Regions from separate parts of the Halomonas sp. KO116 genome, predicted to be linked through region 2. Evidence: riboswitches for the same ligand, from Rfam matches in the RefSeq annotation. Region 2 holds a riboswitch; each other region holds the start of a gene.
The links. Region 2 has a riboswitch for thiamine pyrophosphate ahead of KO116_RS07000 (sodium:solute symporter). Riboswitches for the same ligand answer to the same signal wherever they lie in the genome.
Positions count from the first base shown of each region.

Region 1: it holds a riboswitch for thiamine pyrophosphate, as region 2 does, so the genes downstream of both, tenA (thiaminase II) here and KO116_RS07000 (sodium:solute symporter) in region 2, are expected to answer to the same signal.
Region 3: it holds a riboswitch for thiamine pyrophosphate, as region 2 does, so the genes downstream of both, thiM (hydroxyethylthiazole kinase) here and KO116_RS07000 (sodium:solute symporter) in region 2, are expected to answer to the same signal.

Region 1 covers NZ_CP011052.1:3,530,693-3,536,934, reverse strand. Annotated here, with positions in the region: gene KO116_RS16280 (MFS transporter) at 1-1,197, shown strand, start outside; gene thiC (phosphomethylpyrimidine synthase ThiC) at 1,272-3,161, opposite strand; gene tenA (thiaminase II) at 3,189-3,872, opposite strand; TPP riboswitch at 3,960-4,114, opposite strand; gene KO116_RS25110 (hypothetical protein) at 4,362-5,051, shown strand; gene KO116_RS16265 (IS1595 family transposase) at 4,952-5,914, opposite strand.
Region 2 covers NZ_CP011052.1:1,521,756-1,527,997, reverse strand. Annotated here, with positions in the region: gene KO116_RS07010 (magnesium transporter CorA family protein) at 1-956, opposite strand, end outside; gene KO116_RS07005 (sensor domain-containing diguanylate cyclase) at 985-2,409, opposite strand; gene KO116_RS07000 (sodium:solute symporter) at 2,473-3,852, opposite strand; TPP riboswitch at 3,842-3,949, opposite strand; gene KO116_RS06995 (peroxidase-related enzyme) at 4,011-4,613, opposite strand; gene KO116_RS06990 (CoA-acylating methylmalonate-semialdehyde dehydrogenase) at 5,137-6,242, opposite strand, start outside.
Region 3 covers NZ_CP011052.1:4,480,534-4,486,775, forward strand. Annotated here, with positions in the region: gene ampC (class C beta-lactamase) at 1-849, shown strand, start outside; gene KO116_RS20505 (cupin domain-containing protein) at 1,018-1,683, shown strand; gene KO116_RS20510 (DUF6164 family protein) at 1,698-2,066, opposite strand; partial or broken gene gloA (lactoylglutathione lyase) at 2,076-2,602, opposite strand; TPP riboswitch at 2,730-2,828, shown strand; gene thiM (hydroxyethylthiazole kinase) at 2,852-3,661, shown strand; gene thiE (thiamine phosphate synthase) at 3,651-4,274, shown strand; gene KO116_RS20530 (LysR family transcriptional regulator) at 4,271-5,191, shown strand; gene KO116_RS20535 (DoxX family protein) at 5,271-5,690, shown strand; gene KO116_RS20540 (DODA-type extradiol aromatic ring-opening family dioxygenase) at 5,748-6,242, shown strand, end outside.

The DNA.
Region 1 (6,242 bases), 2.0 Mb from region 2:
CTCTCCAGCTTACTAGTGCGTAACTCTGCCTTCAATATTGTCGGCGCGGGCTTGTTAATTGTGGCATCTACCTACGGGTTGTCGCGCTATACTTATGGCTTGTTCGTGCCCGCTATCAGGGATGATTTCAATTTAAGCCAAACGGCCGTAGGTGCGATTGGCAGTGCCTCCTATCTGGGGTACCTGCTGGCAACGTTGGTGAGTCCGCTGCTGGTTCGCCATTTTAATCCGCGTATGCCGATTATATTGGGCGGCATGACCGCAACGCTGGGTATGCTGTTGGTCGCGCTGGCGGGTAACCCGGTATGGTTAGCATTGGGGGTGACGCTTGCCGGTTGTAGCCCAGGCCTGGCGTATCCACCGCTTTCTGATGCTATCAAGCAACTCTGTCTCGCTGAAAAGCAAAGCCGCTATTACGCCATTATCAATTCCGGCACCAGTTTTGGGGTGATGGTTTCTGGCCCATTGGCCCTTATTGCGGGTCCTCAATGGCAACTGGCTTGGTTGTGCTTTGCATTTATCGCGCTGATCGCCACGCTATGGAATTTTTTTATAATGCCGGGCAATGCGCCTAACCATGAGCTCTCAAACAGAGTTAAGCCGGGCGCTTCCCAGGAGCCTATGTTTACCTTTCTGAGACGCAAGTTGAAAGATAGTTCGGTCCGACGCCTACTGCTGGGTGCGCTTCTATTCGGGCTGGTAACCTCAATCTATTGGACGTTTTCGGTTGAGTTGATCGCGGGAGAGAAAAGCCTTTCTGATACCGGCCGGGTGATCTTCTGGATTGTCGTGGGCATTGCCGGTGTGGCGGGTGGTTTGGCCGGAGAACTGGTGACTCGCTTTGGACTGACCAAGGCATTGAAGTGGGCGACGCTGGCCATAGCTGCCTCGATAGCCTTACTCACCATTGCGAGTGACGGGATACTGATGCTAACGCTATCGGCGGTTTTGTTTGGCGCTACGTTCATTCTTATTACGGCGTTATACGGTATTTGGAGTGTCAGTTGCTTTCCAGAAGCTCCGTCCACTGGCTTTGGTCTAACCTTCTTTCTTATTTCTGCAGGACAACTGATATCGCCCACCTTCGCCGGGCTTGGTGCAGAGATTTGGCAATTGACAGCGGTGTTTCAGGTCACCGCGATACTCTGTTTAGGTATCTTGTGGCTACTCCCGACCCAGGATGTATGGAGTATGTGACCAATAGCCTAAGCCCGTTACCCCAGCACCCCGTCATCTCGACGGGGTGCTGGTTTGATAGCGAGAGGCGAAGTTTAAACTTCCTGATACAGCTCACTGCCTTTATTGCGAAACTTCTCCGCCTGCTCTTCCATGCCTTTCATCACCGCTTCCTGGTCGCCGTTTAGGCCGTGTTCATTTGCATAGTCACGAACCTCCTGGCTGATCTTCATGGAGCAGAACTTCGGCCCGCACATGGAGCAGAAGTGGGCCACCTTGGCGGAATCCTTGGGCAGGGTTTCGTCGTGGTACTCACGGGCGGTATCCGGGTCTAGCCCCAGGTTGAACTGGTCTTCCCAGCGGAACTCGAAGCGCGCCTTGGAGAGGGCATTATCACGCCGCTGCGCTGCCGGGTGACCCTTGGCAAGATCCGCCGCGTGGGCGGCAATCTTGTAGGTAATGATGCCCGTTTTGACATCATCTTTGTTTGGCAGACCCAAATGCTCTTTCGGGGTGACGTAGCAGAGCATCGCGCAGCCAAACCAGCCGATCATCGCCGCCCCTATGCCAGAAGTAATGTGGTCGTAGCCGGGGGCGATATCCGTCACTAGTGGGCCAAGCGTATAGAAGGGCGCTTCGTCGCAGTACTCCAGCTGCTTGTCCATGTTCTCTTTCACCAGGTGCATGGGCACGTGGCCGGGGCCTTCGATCATCACCTGCACATCATGTTTCCAGGCGATATGGGTCAGCTCGCCGAGGGTCTTGAGCTCCGCCATTTGTGCTTCGTCGTTGGCATCGGCCACCGAGCCGGGGCGCAGGCCATCGCCTAGTGAAAACGCCACATCGTACTGCTTGCAGATCTCGCAGATCTCCTCGAAATGGGTATACAGGAAGCTCTCCTGGTGATGGTACAAACACCACTTGGCCATGATCGAGCCGCCGCGGCTGACAATGCCGGTGACCCGCTTGGCGGTGAGCGGCACATAGCGTAGCAGCACCCCTGCATGAATGGTGAAGTAGTCCACACCCTGTTCGGCCTGCTCGATCAGCGTATCGCGGAAGACTTCCCAGGTGAGGTCTTCGGCCACGCCATTAACCTTCTCCAGCGCCTGATAGATAGGCACCGTACCAATCGGCACCGGCGAGTTGCGCAGAATCCACTCGCGGGTTTCGTGGATGTTCTGCCCGGTGGAGAGATCCATAATGGTATCCGCGCCCCAGCGGATGCCCCAGGTCATCTTATCCACTTCCTCCTCAATGGAAGACGTCACCGCCGAGTTACCCAAGTTGCCGTTGATCTTGACCAGGAAGTTACGGCCAATGATCATCGGCTCACTTTCCGGGTGGTTGATGTTATTGGGAATAATCGCCCGCCCGCGGGCCACTTCTTCGCGCACGAACTCTGGGGTGATTTCCTCCGGCAAGCTGGCGCCAAAGCTTTGACCTTTATGCTGGTGGCCCAGAATCCGTTCCACCTCAGCGGTCCCCAGCGTTTGGCGACGCTGGTTTTCGCGCAGGGCAACAAACTCCATTTCCGGGGTGATAATCCCCTGGCGGGCGTAGTGCAGCTGGGTCACGTTTTGGCCCGCTTTAGCCCTGCGCGGGGTGCGGGTTAAATCAAAGCGCAGCTGGGCAAGGGTGGGGTCGTTGGCGCGGCGGTTGCCGTACTCAGACGTAAGGCCTGATAGAAATTCGGTGTCGTCCCGCGCTTCGATCCAGGCACGACGTAGCTCCGGTAAGCCACGGCGTAGATCGATCTGGGCATCGGGGTCGGTGTAAGGGCCGGAGGTGTCGTATACCAGCAGCGGCGGGTTCTCTTCATCGATGCCGGTGGTTTTGGTCGGTGACAGGGTGATTTCGCGAAACGGCACGCGAATATCCGGCTGCGAGCCTTCGATATATACCTTACGTGAGCCGGGCAGCGGCTGAATGGCGGCGGCATCGACTTCGGCGGTTTCGGCTAGAAAATGACTTGTTTTGCTCATGGGTAGGTTCCTTTTAGTTGTTAGTCATTAATGTGTGAGGTCTTCGTCTATCAGCTCTAGGCCCATCTGCCAGAAGTCGATTTCCAGGCGGGTGGCATCGCGGAAGATCTTGCTTAGTTCGGCAAAGCGGGCGGGGGTGACATCGGCAAGGCGGGCATTGAGCCATTCGAGCTCCGCCTGCATGGCGGCCTGAAACTCCTCGCCTTCGTACATGGCAATCCAGGCATCAAACGGGTTTTGCGCGCCGCGCAGGGTAGATGGCTGGGCATTCAGCCAATTGGCGATTTGGCCATAACCCACCAGGCAGGGGGCCAGCGCCACGTGCAAATCGAGCAAGTCGCCTCGGTTGCCGGTATCCAGCACGTAGCGGGTGTAGGCGAGCGTCGCTCTGGCTTCGGGAAGCTCCTCCAGTTCTTGCTCGGAAATCCCCCACTCCTGGCAAAAGCCCACGTGCAGACCCAGCTCCACATCGACAATGGCTTTTAAGCCTTCGTGGGCTTGGCGAAGATCGGCGAGGGTGGGGCTTTTGTAGGCGGCCAGCGCATAGGCGCGGGCGAAGTGGATCAAAAACAGGTAGTCCTGCTTCAGGTAGTGGCGAAACGACGCTTCAGGCAGCGTGGCGTTGCCTAGTTGACGCACAAAATCGTGCTCAATATAGGCGCGCCAATCGTCCTGGCAGGCGGTGGTGAGATCAGTAAAGCGGTAGCCCATGTTGCCTCCGGTGGTAATGATCCGGAGGGCAGGCGGGAGAGATCGAGAAAATGGCGCAGAGAGGTGGCGTGCAATCGTGAGAGCTAGCCATGGCCATCGCTTGATCCCTACGCCGGTACCCGCGCCGCTCTTAAAAAAGCTGCGCATTAGCCGGATCAGGTTCAGCGGGACCAGCGCTTGGTAGCAAAATGCACACCCTGCGCCATCTCAGCCGGATATCACCGGCACCCCGTCAAGCTGTTCGTTGATGGAGTGTAGGAGGCGGGTGGGGGAGATGCAAGGTAGGGATCTGTGAATAGTTACAAAAATCGCAAACAGAGCAAGGACATAGATTTTAGATATGATGCCAAAATTTTCTTTGCTTACGAGAAATATAAAGATGTAGTATTAATGCTGTTATATGCATAAATTTAATAAATTTGGTTTCACGAGTATTAGGGATGTTTTATGGGATTTATACCCACAGCTATAATTAAAAGAGTTGATTAAATGATCGAAGCAATAATAATAGGCCTTATTGTTACAGTGTTCGGGTCAGTTCTACTTTACGCGTTTCGTGTCCGACAACTTTATGTTGTTATACCGCGCTTGTTCTCAGTCTCCGCACTGACATCAGAAGGAAAAATCATAGAAGTCAGAGTTTTTAATAAGGGTCGCGCTACAGAAGAGGATGTTCTTGTTGCGCTTTCACCAGATCGTGATTACGAAGTTTTGGCTTCTACTGACTCAAGTTCAGCATTAGATGGTAGTTTTATTCGAATACCTAGAATTCCACCTGGAGATGATTATTCTGTCTTAATGCTAGTTGAAGGCGGTGATTTTACTAAGGATGAAATATCTACTGTTTCTTCAAAGATAACAAAAGGGAAGTTCATTGAAGGAATTGAAAATGTCCCGCAAAATACTGGGAGTATTGTGCTATTTATTGCCTTTTTTCTATCTGTTTTAGCAACTCCTGTTGTGGGGTTTGAAATGTATGATAAATGGAAAGAAGGCATAAGTGAGCGTGAGCATACGGAGCGAATGAGCTCTTTAGAGTTTTTATCAGATATCGGGTGGAATTCACTGGATAGATATGGCTATGTTGGCATCTGCTGTTGGTCAGCGCTTATCGCCGCACGAAGCCACGCTTCCTCGGCTGGCCTTGTGGTTTCAAATAACCGTCGCCATGCCAAGTAATTAGGTAAGTACGCTGTCCCCACCCCATGAAAGCGCCCCATCCACCCCTTCAAGCGGCTCATATAGCTGTTCACGTTCTGAATGTGGTATTCCTTGCCGATCACTCGCTGATTATCGAATACGATGAGTCGATGATGGGCAATGCCGTAGTCGCGAGAGAAGGTTTTATACCAGCTGTGTCCGTCAGAGCATAAAATCGAGTCGCGATCGATGATCGGCGCCAGAAACTCATGAACAGTCGATTTTTGGAGCGCCGGATCAACCAAATCACTGACCTTTCCATTACGGTCTCGCGCAATAAGCACCTGAATTTTTTGTTCTTTTTTCTTAACATTGCCTTGTCCCCCACGCTTGCGAGGTTTGCGGTGAGTAATCTGACGCTTTCCTTTGCAGGACTCCAGGAAGAAGGTTTCGTCTACCTCAATGATGCCGGATAGTGGGTTGGCATTGTCTTGAGCACTCGTTTTCAGGAAACGATGACGCCATCGGAAAGCCGTCTTCAAATCAATACCCACTCGGGCCGCTGAGGCGCGCAACGTCAAGCTGTCTCGCATGCAGCGCAGGTAGTCGAACCATTTATCTCGATGTTGCAGCTTGGCTAAGGGCTTGCCTGTAAGGGCGTTGAATGTTTTGTGACACTCGGGATTCCGGCATCGATACCGCTGTAGGCCACCGCTGCGTCCCCACTTAACAGCGTGCTCGCCGCCACAATGTGGGCATGGAAAGTGATGGCTTAAGGTATCAATCAGAGTGTCTGCCTGTGAGCTGATTTGCCCAAGAAGTCGTTCCGCTATGTATTTCTTGCACTCAACAGGAAGGCTGGAAAGTGTCCTCTCAAGGATTTTGAAGTCTGCTTGCTTCATGGCGCTCTCCACACGAAGACTACACATACAGTATTTTATACAGTATATTTAAAGCACATCAACAGAAGATGACAACATAGCCATAGATATGCACTCTCTCAACTGAGTGAAAATTATTCTCAAGGTGAGTTTCCGCTTTTTCAGAAAGAATTGATGCGAAAAGGCGATGTTTTAATCATACCCTTCACTATAACTAATAAAACTGCTGCCCCCTTGAGGGTTAGGGCTATGCCGGAGCATCCACACGATGACCGAGACCCTCGGCCATGGGAGAACTCAGTATTAGAGCTGGAATCAGTTGACCCAGGAGACAGCTCCGAACTGTTGC
Region 2 (6,242 bases):
TTGCGTTTAAATAACCAAATCAATATGCCGCCGATGCCCAGCATCGCTCCTAAGACAAAAAAGTAGCCGTACTCATAGCGCAGCTCGGGCATATTTTCGAAGTTCATGCCGTAAATCCCAGCAATAAACGTCAGGGGTACAAAGATCGCGGTAATGACGGTGAGAACACGCATGGTGATATTTAGCTGATGAGAAGAAATAGAGATGTAGCCATCGACTAAGTCACCACAAATATCGTAGTACATCTGGGTCAAGGTATAGAGACGTTCAAAGCGATCCGCCACATCGTTAATAGCGTGCAGGGTTTCACTCTCTTCCCGGGGCAGATGTTCGTAGTCATAGGCCGTCAATTCTTGGGTAATACCCTGGTGATAACTAAAGATGCGGCGCATCTTAACCAGCCGGGATCGATAGGTAATGATCTTACGCATTAGCGTATCGTTACCGTTTTCTAATAATTCATCTTCCAGGTCACTCAGCTCCGTCTCAAACTCAAGCAGGCTATCGATATAAAAACCCGCTGAAATATACATTACACGCAATGCTACGTGTTCCGGTGAATGAGCCAGCAGGGCTTTTCCATGCTCGTTAAAGAGCCGCTCTATGGAGAGCGCTTGACCGGGGTGAAGGGTGACCAAAAACCGTTCGCCCACAAAAAAACAGACCTGTTGAGGCAAATAGTTCAGCTCGGCATCGAAGGAGGAGATACCGCGATAAATAATCAGCGTATGGTTATCAAACTCTTCTATTTTAGGTGGATGGCGCTCTTTATGGGCATCTTGAATCGCCATCGGGTGAAACTCGAATGCCTCTAAAATCGACCGTTCGCTCTGCTGGGTTTCTCCCTGCATATCAATCCAGATATGGCTTCCCGGCGTAGCCCGCCACACAGCCATTAGGCTTTCACCGCCCTCATGGGTCTCGCCTTCAGGCGTAGTCAGAATAGTTCGAATCATGATCGTCCTTGAATATTTCCGGTCTTTCTTAAGAAGCACTACCCAAAGGCTGCACTATGCGAACTTGGGCTTTTCCCAAGCGCTTGGCATCATACATGGCAACATCGGCTCGCTTTAATAGCTCGTTGGCCGTTTCAGCACTAGTCGGCATGTACATGACAACACCTATGCTTGCACTGATATTCAGCGCCGCATTGCCAGCAGCAAACGGCTCTTCAATCACCTGTATTAATTTTTTAGCCAACGGCTCAATCGCCATGGTCTCACTGCTTTCTAATAGCAAGACAAACTCATCTCCGGCCCACCGCGCTATATAGTCGGTTTCACGAACGGTCTCCACCAATCGTTTAGCCATCACACGCAACAGCTCATCACCCATGGCATGGCCATGAGTGTCGTTAATCGCTTTAAAACCGTCCAGATCCATGAATAAAACTGCTAAGGGCTTTTGAGTACGCCGAGTACGGGCCATTGCATCAGGCAGGCGTTCATCTAGGGCGCGCCTGTTAGGCAGTTTAGTTAATACGTCTTCACGGGCCTGTTGATCGCGCAAACGCTCTAGCTGCTGTCGTTCGGCAATATCATGGATAAAAAGACTGCGTCGCTCGCGGCCATCAATGATTAATGTCTTGATGCGAACCTCGACGGGCAGTTCCCTGCCATCATGGCACCGCGCTGTATAGGTGATAGGGGCTTGATCACTCTCAGTTGGCAAGCCATTAGGAAAGAGTAGTTGTGTGATTGGCCTTGCCAGCACCGCCTTGCGTGGCCAGCCAAACATTAGCTCAGCCGCTCGATTCCAATCCAGAATAACGCCCTGTGAATCAACGCTGATATAGGCGTCATAGGCGGATTCAATGACCAGATTAAGCTCGTTAGTGCGCCGCTCAATCTGGCACTCCATGCTGTAATGAAGCTCGCTTAACGCCCGCTGAGACTCCTGTGCTTTTTTTCTCTCTCGGATCAGCCGCTCACGCAGGCGAATTTCATCAGTCACAATCGCCGCTAAATCTTTCAAAGCCGCCAGTTCCTGCTCACTAAGAGTACGAGGTTTAATATCAATCGCGCAGAGGGACCCCAATGCAAGCCCATTGGAGGTGCACAGCGGAATACCTGCATAAAAGCGGACCCCATCCGAAGCGGTCACATAGGGATTTTGCGCAAAGCGAGGGTCCTTGCGTGCATCTTCAACAATTAACGGCTCTGAGGCCATCACTGTATAAGCGCAAAAAGCCACATCTCGCGTTGTCTCGCGGGTTTCCACGCCCACGCGCGACTTAATCCACTGACGCTCGGCATCAATCAACGTGATCGTTGAGATAGGCACATTCAGTAACTGGGTAACCAGCCTGGTGACGCGGTCAAACGCTGGTTCATCCGGGGTATCTAATAGTTCAAGCTCATAAAGAGCGGCTAACCGCGCCTCTTCATTAAGTGCTATGGGGTAGCTCATTGTAATGTCACCCCTTTAGGTAGGTGTAGTTCTACCAGCATATCGCGACCAGCACTTTCCTGCTTACTGCTTATGGTTTTGACTCCTACTCGCGAGCAACACACTCACCAGCGTTGAGGCGACTAGCGCGCCGACAAACGGCCCCAGCGTAGGAATGCTGCCTGGGAAACTGGCAGCTACCACTCCCGCGATGAGACTGCCCTGACTGAACCACCCTGGAATAATGGCGCCCAGCAATCCTGCAATACCTCCCGCAATAGCCGCAAAAGGGGTCATGCGTTGCCACAGGCCTAGCAGCACAGGCACCACAATGGCGGCACACAGTAAGTCAGCAATCAGGAACAGCCGCAGTACCGACAACCCCTGCAAAGCAATCACTACCACCGGTATCATCAATGCAATCGTGACCCAGCGGGCAGCGGCGATGGAAACACCCCGCTGTTCGCTGCGCGACACCACCAGGGAAGCGATACCATTTTGTAACGTATCAACACTGGAGGCTACCAAAGTGACTGCCAGCACTAAAGCGGGGAGTGTCAGCCAAGCTGGGGCCTCCGTTAGCAGCGCGAAAAACGGCATCGGCGGCTCGCCAAGGGGAACCCCACTTATTGACGCCAGCATGCCCAAACCACCAATGAGCATCACGACTAAGACGGTCATACCGCCGCCTAGCCAAGCGCCACGGCCCAGGCTTTGATCGTCCTTTGCCGCCCAAACGCGCTGCCAATACCCCTGATGGAAGAGGTTCGCTGCGGTGACGGCGATGACCAGCGTTAACGCAACGCTTAGCGCGCTGGCAACGGGGATTGAAGGCAGCGTTGCCTCGCTAGGCATTGTGGGTAGGCGCCATAACGTAACGCTACCTACCGCCAACAAAAGCGCTAGCAACAGCCATGCCTGCCATCGGTCCGTGGCAAGGCTGGCACGCAACCCGCCAACCGCCGTATACACCAGAGTGGTGAGGGCAACGCCAATAATCACCAGCGCGGGCGGCACATCTGACAATAGCGCGGTGATTGACCCAATGGCGGTGAGCTCCGCTGCCAGAAAGCAAGCCATATAGCCAACCGACACCAACGTTACCCAGCGCCGCACGCCTGGGCCATAGCACGCTTCTGCAAACTCGGCGATGCTGCGCCCTTCCGGCAATGCACGGCGAATTTTTGGGCCATAGAGTCCTAATACAATAAACGGCAGTGCCGACCCTAGCGCATAACCTGCTAATGCGAGGGGGCCAACAAAAGCGCCAATTTCGGGCGGGGCAAAGAGTATCCACGCCCCCATGCCAGAGGCAAGAAAGGAGAGACCCAGGGTTGAAGCTGTTTGTGAGTTACGAGCCGTGACATAGTCATCAACGGGGCCATCTACCCAGCGAGCCCGTAGGCCTAAAAAAGCAAAGCAGCACAGCGCCGCGCCAAGCACGGCTGACGTCAGGTATAGCATGTCGCACTTCCTCCGCCGGTACGAACCGGATCAGGTTCCAGGGTCTGCGCAGCGCGCATTCTCAGCCCTTGCAAGCAGGGCTCCCCTGGCGACAGTGAATGAAGACAGTATCGTCAACCAAAAACGCGTCTTAGTAAAGTTTCGCGTCTTAGTAAAATTTAAGGTGTGTTGGCAGCCTCCGCGCGGGGCACCCGTCCCATCAGATAGAACTCCTCATTGGGCGGCGTACCCGCCAGGGTGACCAGTCGATTCGACAAACCAAAAAACGCCGCGATGGCGCCTATATCCCAGCAGTCCTCTTGGCTAAAACCTTCTTCCCGCAGGCGCGTACGCCACTCATCGGTCATTTCACCGACATCAATGGCACAGTGCATGGCAAAGTCGAGCATGACGCGGTGGCGCTCACTAATCGGCGCCACGCGATGGTTGACAGCGACCTGATCCGCAAGCAGCGTGTCTTTGCTGTAGATGCGCACCAGTGCCCCATGCGCCACCACGCAATACAAGCAGCGATTGCGCGCACTGGTAGCGACCACAATCATCTCTTTCTCGGCTTTAGTGAGCGAGTCAGATTTACGCTCCATTAGCGCATCATGGTAGGCAAAGAAAGCACGAAACTCAGCAGGACGATGGGCCAACATTAAAAATACATTAGGCACAAACCCTGCCTTTTCCTGGACGGCCAAAATAGTATGGCGAATATCGTCGGGCAGATCATCTAACGTTTCTGGTACGTTAAAACGGCTTAATGGAGCAGACATAATCACCTCTTTATTGTTCAGTTTAACCATCTCATAAAAACGACTTAGCCATAACGAAATAAAAGAACACATCTCCGGTCGTCTAAACGAACTGTTTTCTGACCCCTACCAAGCGTTTGAAAATGCTACGGATGAGCGCCAACTACTTATTCGGATCATGCTGCATATGTTACTGGCCCGCCCAATGACGCGGGGCCAAATGACCTTGAGAGCCATTCATGGCTGGGAAAATGGTGGGTTTGAGCCCGACGGCCTTCAGCATGTCGACTACGCCCTCAGTAACGTCTCTGACTTCAAACGAGCAGTGCAGGATTTTGAACACGCCTCCAAGCACAACACGCCCTGCTGGTACTGCATGAAAGCCAACTCGGCCCCCTTGAACAATTGCTGGAAGAAAGCTTGCCGTTGTTTGATAACTTTTAAATCACGATATGTCGGTTCATCGGCTTGGCTTTGGCCTCACCTGCTATCAATTGACCCCGCTTAATGCGGGGCCAGCCTCAGGCATTGAATAGCGCTTCATTTAGCCAAGCGAAATCGTACTATTAATGCCACTGGAAACATTCTCTGGTTCAAACCAACGCGCTGTGACGGTTTTGGTTTGCGTCCAGAAGGCAATCGCCTGTTTGCCGTTAGGCCCTAAATCCCCCAGCTTTGATGCCCGCGAGCCAGTGAAGCTGAAGTAGGCAACCGGTACGGGGATGGGCACATTGATACCAATCTGACCCACGTCGATATCGGTTTCAAAACGGCGAGCAATCCAACCAGAGTTAGTAAAGATAGAGGTGCCATTGCCGTTGGGGTTGGCGTTGATAAATTCGATCGCTTCATCGAGGGTTTCAACACTGACCACACACAGCACAGGCCCAAAAATCTCTTCGCGGTAAATGGTCATATCCGCGGTCACATCCGAAAACAGAGTGGGGCCCACGAAGTTACCGTTGGGGTAGCCGTCCACTTGAACATTGCGACCATCGACCATCAGTTTGGCGCCCTCTTTTTCGCCTGCATCGATTAAACGCAGCACACGATCACGAGCAGCCGGCGATACCAGTGGCCCTAAATCGGCATCCAACTGGGTGCCCGGCCCCACTTTCATTGCCCGCGCCGCCTCAACAATGTCGCTTAGCCATTCGCGTGCCTCACCGACTAGCACCACCACCGAATTCGCCATGCAGCGCTGGCCCGCCGCACCAAAGGCTGAGCCCAGCAAGTTATTGATCGCCTGACTACGGTTGGCATCCGGCATCACCACGCAGTGGTTCTTGGCCCCCATCATCGCCTGCATGCGCTTGCCCGCTGCCGCCGCGCGGTTATAAAGCAGCGAACCCACGTGGGTAGAGCCAATGAATGAGAGCGCCTTGATATCCTGATGGTCAGCAATTTGATTGGCCACATCCGGGCCCCCGTGTACCACATTAAGCACGCCGGGCGGGATGCCGGCTTCGTGAGCCAGTTCGACTAAGCGCATAGTGGAGCTTGGGTCTTGCTCTGAAGGCTTGAGAACAAAGGTATTGCCGGTAGCAATGGCCAGCGGAAACATAAAGCACGGCAACATAATGGGGAAGTTGAACGCGGTAATGCCGGCCCCAACACCCAGCGGCTGGTGCATGGTGTAAACATCCACCT
Region 3 (6,242 bases), 1.7 Mb from region 2:
CTTTCGCTTTCCGACCCGGCCAGCCAGTACCTGCCCGCCCTTGAAGGCAGTGCCTTCGATGAGATCACGCTGCTGGAACTGGGCACCTATACGGCAGGTGAGCTTCCGCTGCAGTTCCCCGATGCGGTACAAAACGAAGAGCAAATGCTCGACTACTATCGCCAGTGGCAGCCTGAATCTCCCCCCGGCAGCCATCGGCTCTACTCCAATCCGAGCATAGGCCTGATGGGCTATTTAACTGCCCAACGCCTTGGTAAACCGTTCGAGATGCTGATGGAAAAAGCGCTGTTCGCCCCGCTGGGGCTTGAGCACAGCTATTTTCAGGTACCAGAAGCACAGCAGGCACACTACGCCTACGGTTACTCTAAAGAGGATAAGCCGATTAGAGTGAACCCCGGCATGTTGGATGCCCAAGCTTACGGTTTGAAATCCACAGCCGCCGATGTGTTGACATTTGTGGAAGCGCATATGGGGTTGGCTGAACTTGATGAATCACTAAGCCAAGCCTTGGCAGCAACGCGCACGGGTTACTTTGGTGTGGGTAACATGACCCAAGGACTGGGCTGGGAAAGCTATGCCTACCCAGTAGCGCTCGATCAGTTGCTGGCAGGTAACTCGCTTGAGATGATTTTGCAGCCCACTCCCGCCAACCGCTTAGCCCCGCCGCTAGCCCCTAGGCAAGAGGCGCTCTACAACAAGACCGGCTCAACCAACGGCTTTGGCGGCTATGTGGCTTTTGTGCCTAGTGAGCAGATCGGTATTGTCATGCTGGCAAACCGCAACTATCCCAATCAGGCGCGCATCGAAGCTGCACACCACCTCCTTACCGCGCTCACCGACGCCCCTTAGTGAGACTATTGTTACTTTTTCTTAATCAGTATTAAGCGTTGCCGCCTTCGGGCGGCATTTTTATATCTAAATGGCGCGTGAAATACATCGAAAGTTGCATTTTTCGCTGTCGATAAGGAGACTAGCACCCTCCCCCGTCACTTACCTTCACTGCGAAGAGTCTTTCCCATGCGTCTAAACGCCGATTTTAGCCACTTTGCCTGTGTTACCCCGGAAGCGTATCAGTGGGTCGATTCCCCCAGTGCCGGGGTCGAGCGCATGATGTTTGACCGGATTGGTGATGAAGTTGCCCGCGCGACCAGCCTAGTTCGCTACGCGCCCAATACGCAGTTTGAGCGCCATACCCACGGCGGCGGCGAAGAAATTCTGGTGCTGGAAGGCGTGTTCGCCGATGAGCATGGCCGCTATGCGGCGGGCAGTTACTTGAGAAACCCCATTGGCACCGGCCATACGCCGCAGATTGGGGAAGAAGGGGCGCTGATTTTTGTCAAACTGCATCAGTTTGACCCTAACGATACGCTACAACTGGCGGTACCGGCTCACCGATTGCCCTGGCAGCCAGACCGACGCCCGCGCATTGCCTACAAGATGCTGCACACCTATAAGCAGGAGCGCACCAGCCTGGAGCGCTGGTCGGCGGGCACCTCGATTGCCTACCCGACTCTGCTGGGCGGTCTGGAGCTTTTGATTCTGGAAGGCAGTCTGAGCGATAGCGAGCAGAGCTACACGGCGGGCACCTGGTGTCGCTACCCCAGCGGCGCAGCTCCTGAACTCACCGCCGGTGATGATGACGTGATGATGTACCTCAAACGGGGTCATCTGCCGCCCGCTTAGGCCAAAGTTTAAACTCAGGTTCGAGACAGGCCCAGAAATGGCAATAGCGTCAGGGCTGCAATCAGTCCCACCGCTAACAGAACCAGCACCACCTGCAGCGGGTGTGCGGCCAAACGGCGCCACAAGGTTTCTGCCTCGCCCCGCTCTACCGCTGCTTGATGCTCACGCTGAGCGCGCTCAAGGCGCTCCGCCTGATAGGCGTCTAACGCGGCGATGGCCGCCTCATGCTGATGTGGGTTACGCAGCCAAATCGCATCGACCCCTAGGCGGAAAAAGCCCGCCTGGGTTTCATAGGTATCAAAGCCATGGGCAGCGAGCAGGTCGCGCACTTCCATGGCTTCTTCGTCGGTCACATGGCGCAGCCGGAACAGTAGTTTAGCCATTGATAGGCCTCATGTATCGCTCTTCCCCACCATCAAGTTCGCTTGGACCACTTCGATCCAATAACCATCCGGGTCTTTAACGAAGATAACATCTTGCATCTTGCCCTGGTCGGCGCGCTTGACGAAGGTAACGTCGTGCTCGCCTGAGCCGTGGCTAAGTCCGGCACGTTAAAGCAGATGTGACCAAAGCCCTGGGGCTCGGCGTTGCCATCGTGGTAGGCGAAATCTTCCTGGTTTTCGGTGCCCCAGTTGTGGGTCAACTCTAATAGCCCTTTTTGGCTAAAGGTCCAGACAGTACGCGCTTCAGTCTCTTCCGGCACGTTATCGCTTGGCTCTAGGTTGGCTAAAAAGTAGAGCGAGAATTGCATCTCTTCGAAATCCAGCCGCCGCAGCACCTGCATGCCAAACACCTTGGAGTAGAACGCCAGCGCCCGCTCGGGGTCTTTCACCCGCAGCATGGTGTGGTTTAAACGGAATCCTTGGGTTTGGGGCGGCGTATCGACAACACCAGAATGCTGCTCACCTTGAAAACTCATCACGCTCTCCTGTCGCTGATGTGGTTCGTTAACGGCTTATACCGCTTAACATGGGGGCTAAGGCGCCATATTTCCACCCATCTCCCTCACCCTGGGCTTTACAGGGCCAACGCAGCCAAGGATAGTAATCGTTCGGCAGGGGCGCTCGCCGTTATTGGCGAGCTGAGAAGAACCCTTTGAACCTGAACCGGATAACACCGGCGTAGGGAGTCGTGGTACTGCTTACCACCTCCCCGCCGGGAGGATGCTATGACCCTACCTCCGCTTGGCGATTATCTTGCGACGCTACGCACAGCGACACCGCTAGTCCATTGCATGACCAATTATGTCGCCATGAACAGCACGGCCAACCTGCTGCTAGCCACTGGCGCGTCACCCGCCATGCTGCATGCGCCAGAGGAAGTGGCTGAGTTCACCGCTATTTCAACAGGGCTGTCGATCAACATTGGCACTATCTCTGCCCACTGGGCAGAGGCCATGCTGACCGCAGCGGCTACCGCTGGCCAGCACTCGATTCCCTGGGTGTTAGACCCTGTCGCCGTTGGCGCGACCCACTATCGTCAATCGCTGTGCACGCGGTTACTCGCGTTAAAGCCTAGCGTGATTCGCGGCAATGCCTCTGAAATCCTGGCGCTCAATGGGTTAGCCAGCCAAGGCCGCGGCGTGGATTCGACCGCCGCCTCCGGCCAAGCCATCGACGCAGCGATAGCGCTGGCGCAACAACATGGCTGCATTGTCGCGATGACCGGTGAAAGCGACTGGGTGACGAATGGCACACAGCACTACCGTATTCACGGTGGCCACCCCTTGATGCCCCGGGTTACAACGCTAGGCTGCGGCTTAAGCGCGCTGGTCACCGCCTTTGTAGCGGCCAACCGTGAAGCCCCGCTGGAAGCCACCGCCGCTGCTCTCGGCTGCTTTGCCGTTGCTGGCGAGCGGGCGGGTAAAACGGCGCTGGGCCCAGGCAGTTTTCAGGTCGCTCTGCTGGATGCACTTTATCAACTGACCCCAGACGATCTCACTGCTCATACCCAGTTGGAGCCACGCCATGCCGTTTAATCTATCGCTTTATTTGGTAACCGACGCTGCGCTTTGCGACGGCTATGGCCTAGAGCAGACGGTTGAAGCAGCGGTAAGAGGTGGTGTGACCATCGTGCAGCTACGTGATAAGTATGCCAGCGATGAACAGATGACTGCTCAAGCCAAGCGGCTAAAAGCACTGCTGGCAGGTAGCGGGGTGCCATTGATCATTAATGACCGGTTACAGGTAGCGCTAGAGAGCCAGGCAGATGGCCTGCATGTCGGTCAGAGCGATGCCGCTATTGAGGAAGCCCGCCAAGTGCTAGGTGAGCAGGCGATTATTGGTCTGTCGATCAATACCTTCGCTCAGCTCCAAGCGGCACCTATCGCGTTACTCGATTACGTGGGTATTGGACCCGTGTTTGCGACCGGCAGTAAACAGGACCACGCCCAGCCGATTGGCTTTGGTGGCTTAGCCTCGCTGGTCAAGGCCTGCCCACTGCCCAGCGTGGCGATTGGCGGGTTGAAAGCTGAGCATGCCATTAGCGTGCAGCGGGCGGGAGCGAACGGTATTGCCGTGATTTCTGCGATCTGTGGCCAACACGATCCTTTCAAAGCGGCACGCGCTTTTCAGGCAACTGCGCCGCTATGAACCAACTAGAGCATATCGTGGCTTTTGTGCGAGTCGCCGAGCTGGGTAGCTATACCCGGGCCGCTGAAGCGCTCGATATTTCGCGTACCCGCGTGTCGCGTCAGGTCATGGCACTGGAGGAGACTCTTGGGGCGCGCCTGATACAGCGCACAACGCGTCGTCTCCATCTCACGGAGGCAGGCGAGCGTTATTTAATGCGTGCCCAGGAGGTACTGCAAGCGCTCGATGAAGCCGCTACTGAAGTTGGCCAAGGCACCAGTGACGTGCGCGGCCGTTTACGCGTCAACGGGCCCATGAGTTTTGGTACCCGCTACTTAGCGCCACTCGTTACCCAATTTATGCTTGCCCACCCGGCGCTTGACGTGCGCCTGGACCTTAATGACCGTCGCGTTGATCTACTGGAAGAGGGTTATGACGTGGCGATCCGTATCGGCAGCCTGCCGGACTCCAGCCTGGTGGCACGCCGCCTGACTCGCTGCCGTTTGCTGTTTTGTGCATCGCCAGCCTATCTTGCCAGCCACGGCGAACCCCGGAGCGTTAACGCCCTTGCTGAGCACCGTTGCCTGCGCTATCGCAGTGGTCAGCAGAGCGCTGACTGGCAGATTGCAACGCAGTCATTAGCGGTCAGTGGCCCATTGGAGAGTAATAATGGTGATGTGCTGACCCAGGCCGCAGAAGCGGGCTTAGGCATCGCTCAACAGCCCAGCTTTCTGGTCACGGAGAGTATAGCCAGCGGGCGTTTAGTGCCGATTTTAACCAACGAGCCTGCGGTAAGACTCGACGTTCACGCACTCTACCCTGCCCGGCGCTATCTGCCCGCCAAGGTGGAATGCTTTATCGATCTGCTTACCGAGGCGTGGGGAGATCCCCCTATATGGGAACAGGCGATTGGATTGTCGCCTATTACGCAACAGTGATGTGCATAACGCGTTGATTATCTCACACTGGCTTGGCAGTAAAGTAGCTCCATCAATCACCCAGATGGAAGCTCCTCACATGACGACTCAATCATCACTTACGGCTACTCCTTCGCTACAGCCTTATGCTATTTCACTTCTGCGCATCAGCCTGGGCGTTATGGCCCTCGCTCATGGTTTGCTCAAAGTGTTGGTATTTACCGTACCGGGTACGGTCAGCTATTTTGAGTCACTCGGCTTACCAGGGTTTGTGGCGTACCTAACCATTGCGGCTGAAGTAGGTGGTGGGATCGCCCTTCTGCTCGGCGTGTACACCCGCTGGGTAAGCCTAGCCCTGGTGCCGGTACTGCTGGGCGCCGCCTGGGTGCATTTGGGTAACGGCTGGATGTTCTCGAATGCGGGTGGCGGTTGGGAATTTCCGGTGTTCTGGACGCTGGCCCTCATTACTCAAGCGGGCCTGGGAAGTGGTCGCTGGGTATTAAGCCGTCGCTTTGCCTAACCTCATCACCGGCGCTTGCTACACCGTAAGCGCCGGTACTGCCGTGGAGATCTACCCATGTTACCTAGCCTATTTATTTCCCATGGTTCACCCATGCTGGCACTGAATAAAACATCTGCCCATACGTTTCTGCGTGAACTTGGCAGTCAGCTCTCGCCTAAAGCGGTGGTAGTGGTGTCGGCCCACTGGGAGAGCAGCGAGCTACTGGTCAGTAGCAGCGCCAAACCAAAGACGATTCACGATTTTGGCGGTTTTCCGCAGGCGCTTTTTGATTTGCACTATGCCGCGCCTGGCGACCCTGAACTGGCGGAACGGCTGGCCGTGTTGTTGGGCGCCAAACCGATAGAGCGCGGTTTCGACCATGGCGTTTGGGTGCCGCTCTCGTTAATGTTTCCTGACGCGGATATACCCGTCGTTTCTTTATCGCTGCCGGTGCGCTGGAGCAATGCGGAGCTGGCGGCACTTGGGGAACGGCTGTCGGTACTGCGGGACGAGGGCATTTTGGTGATCGGCTCGGGCAGCCTGACCCATAATTTATATGAGCTGATGGCG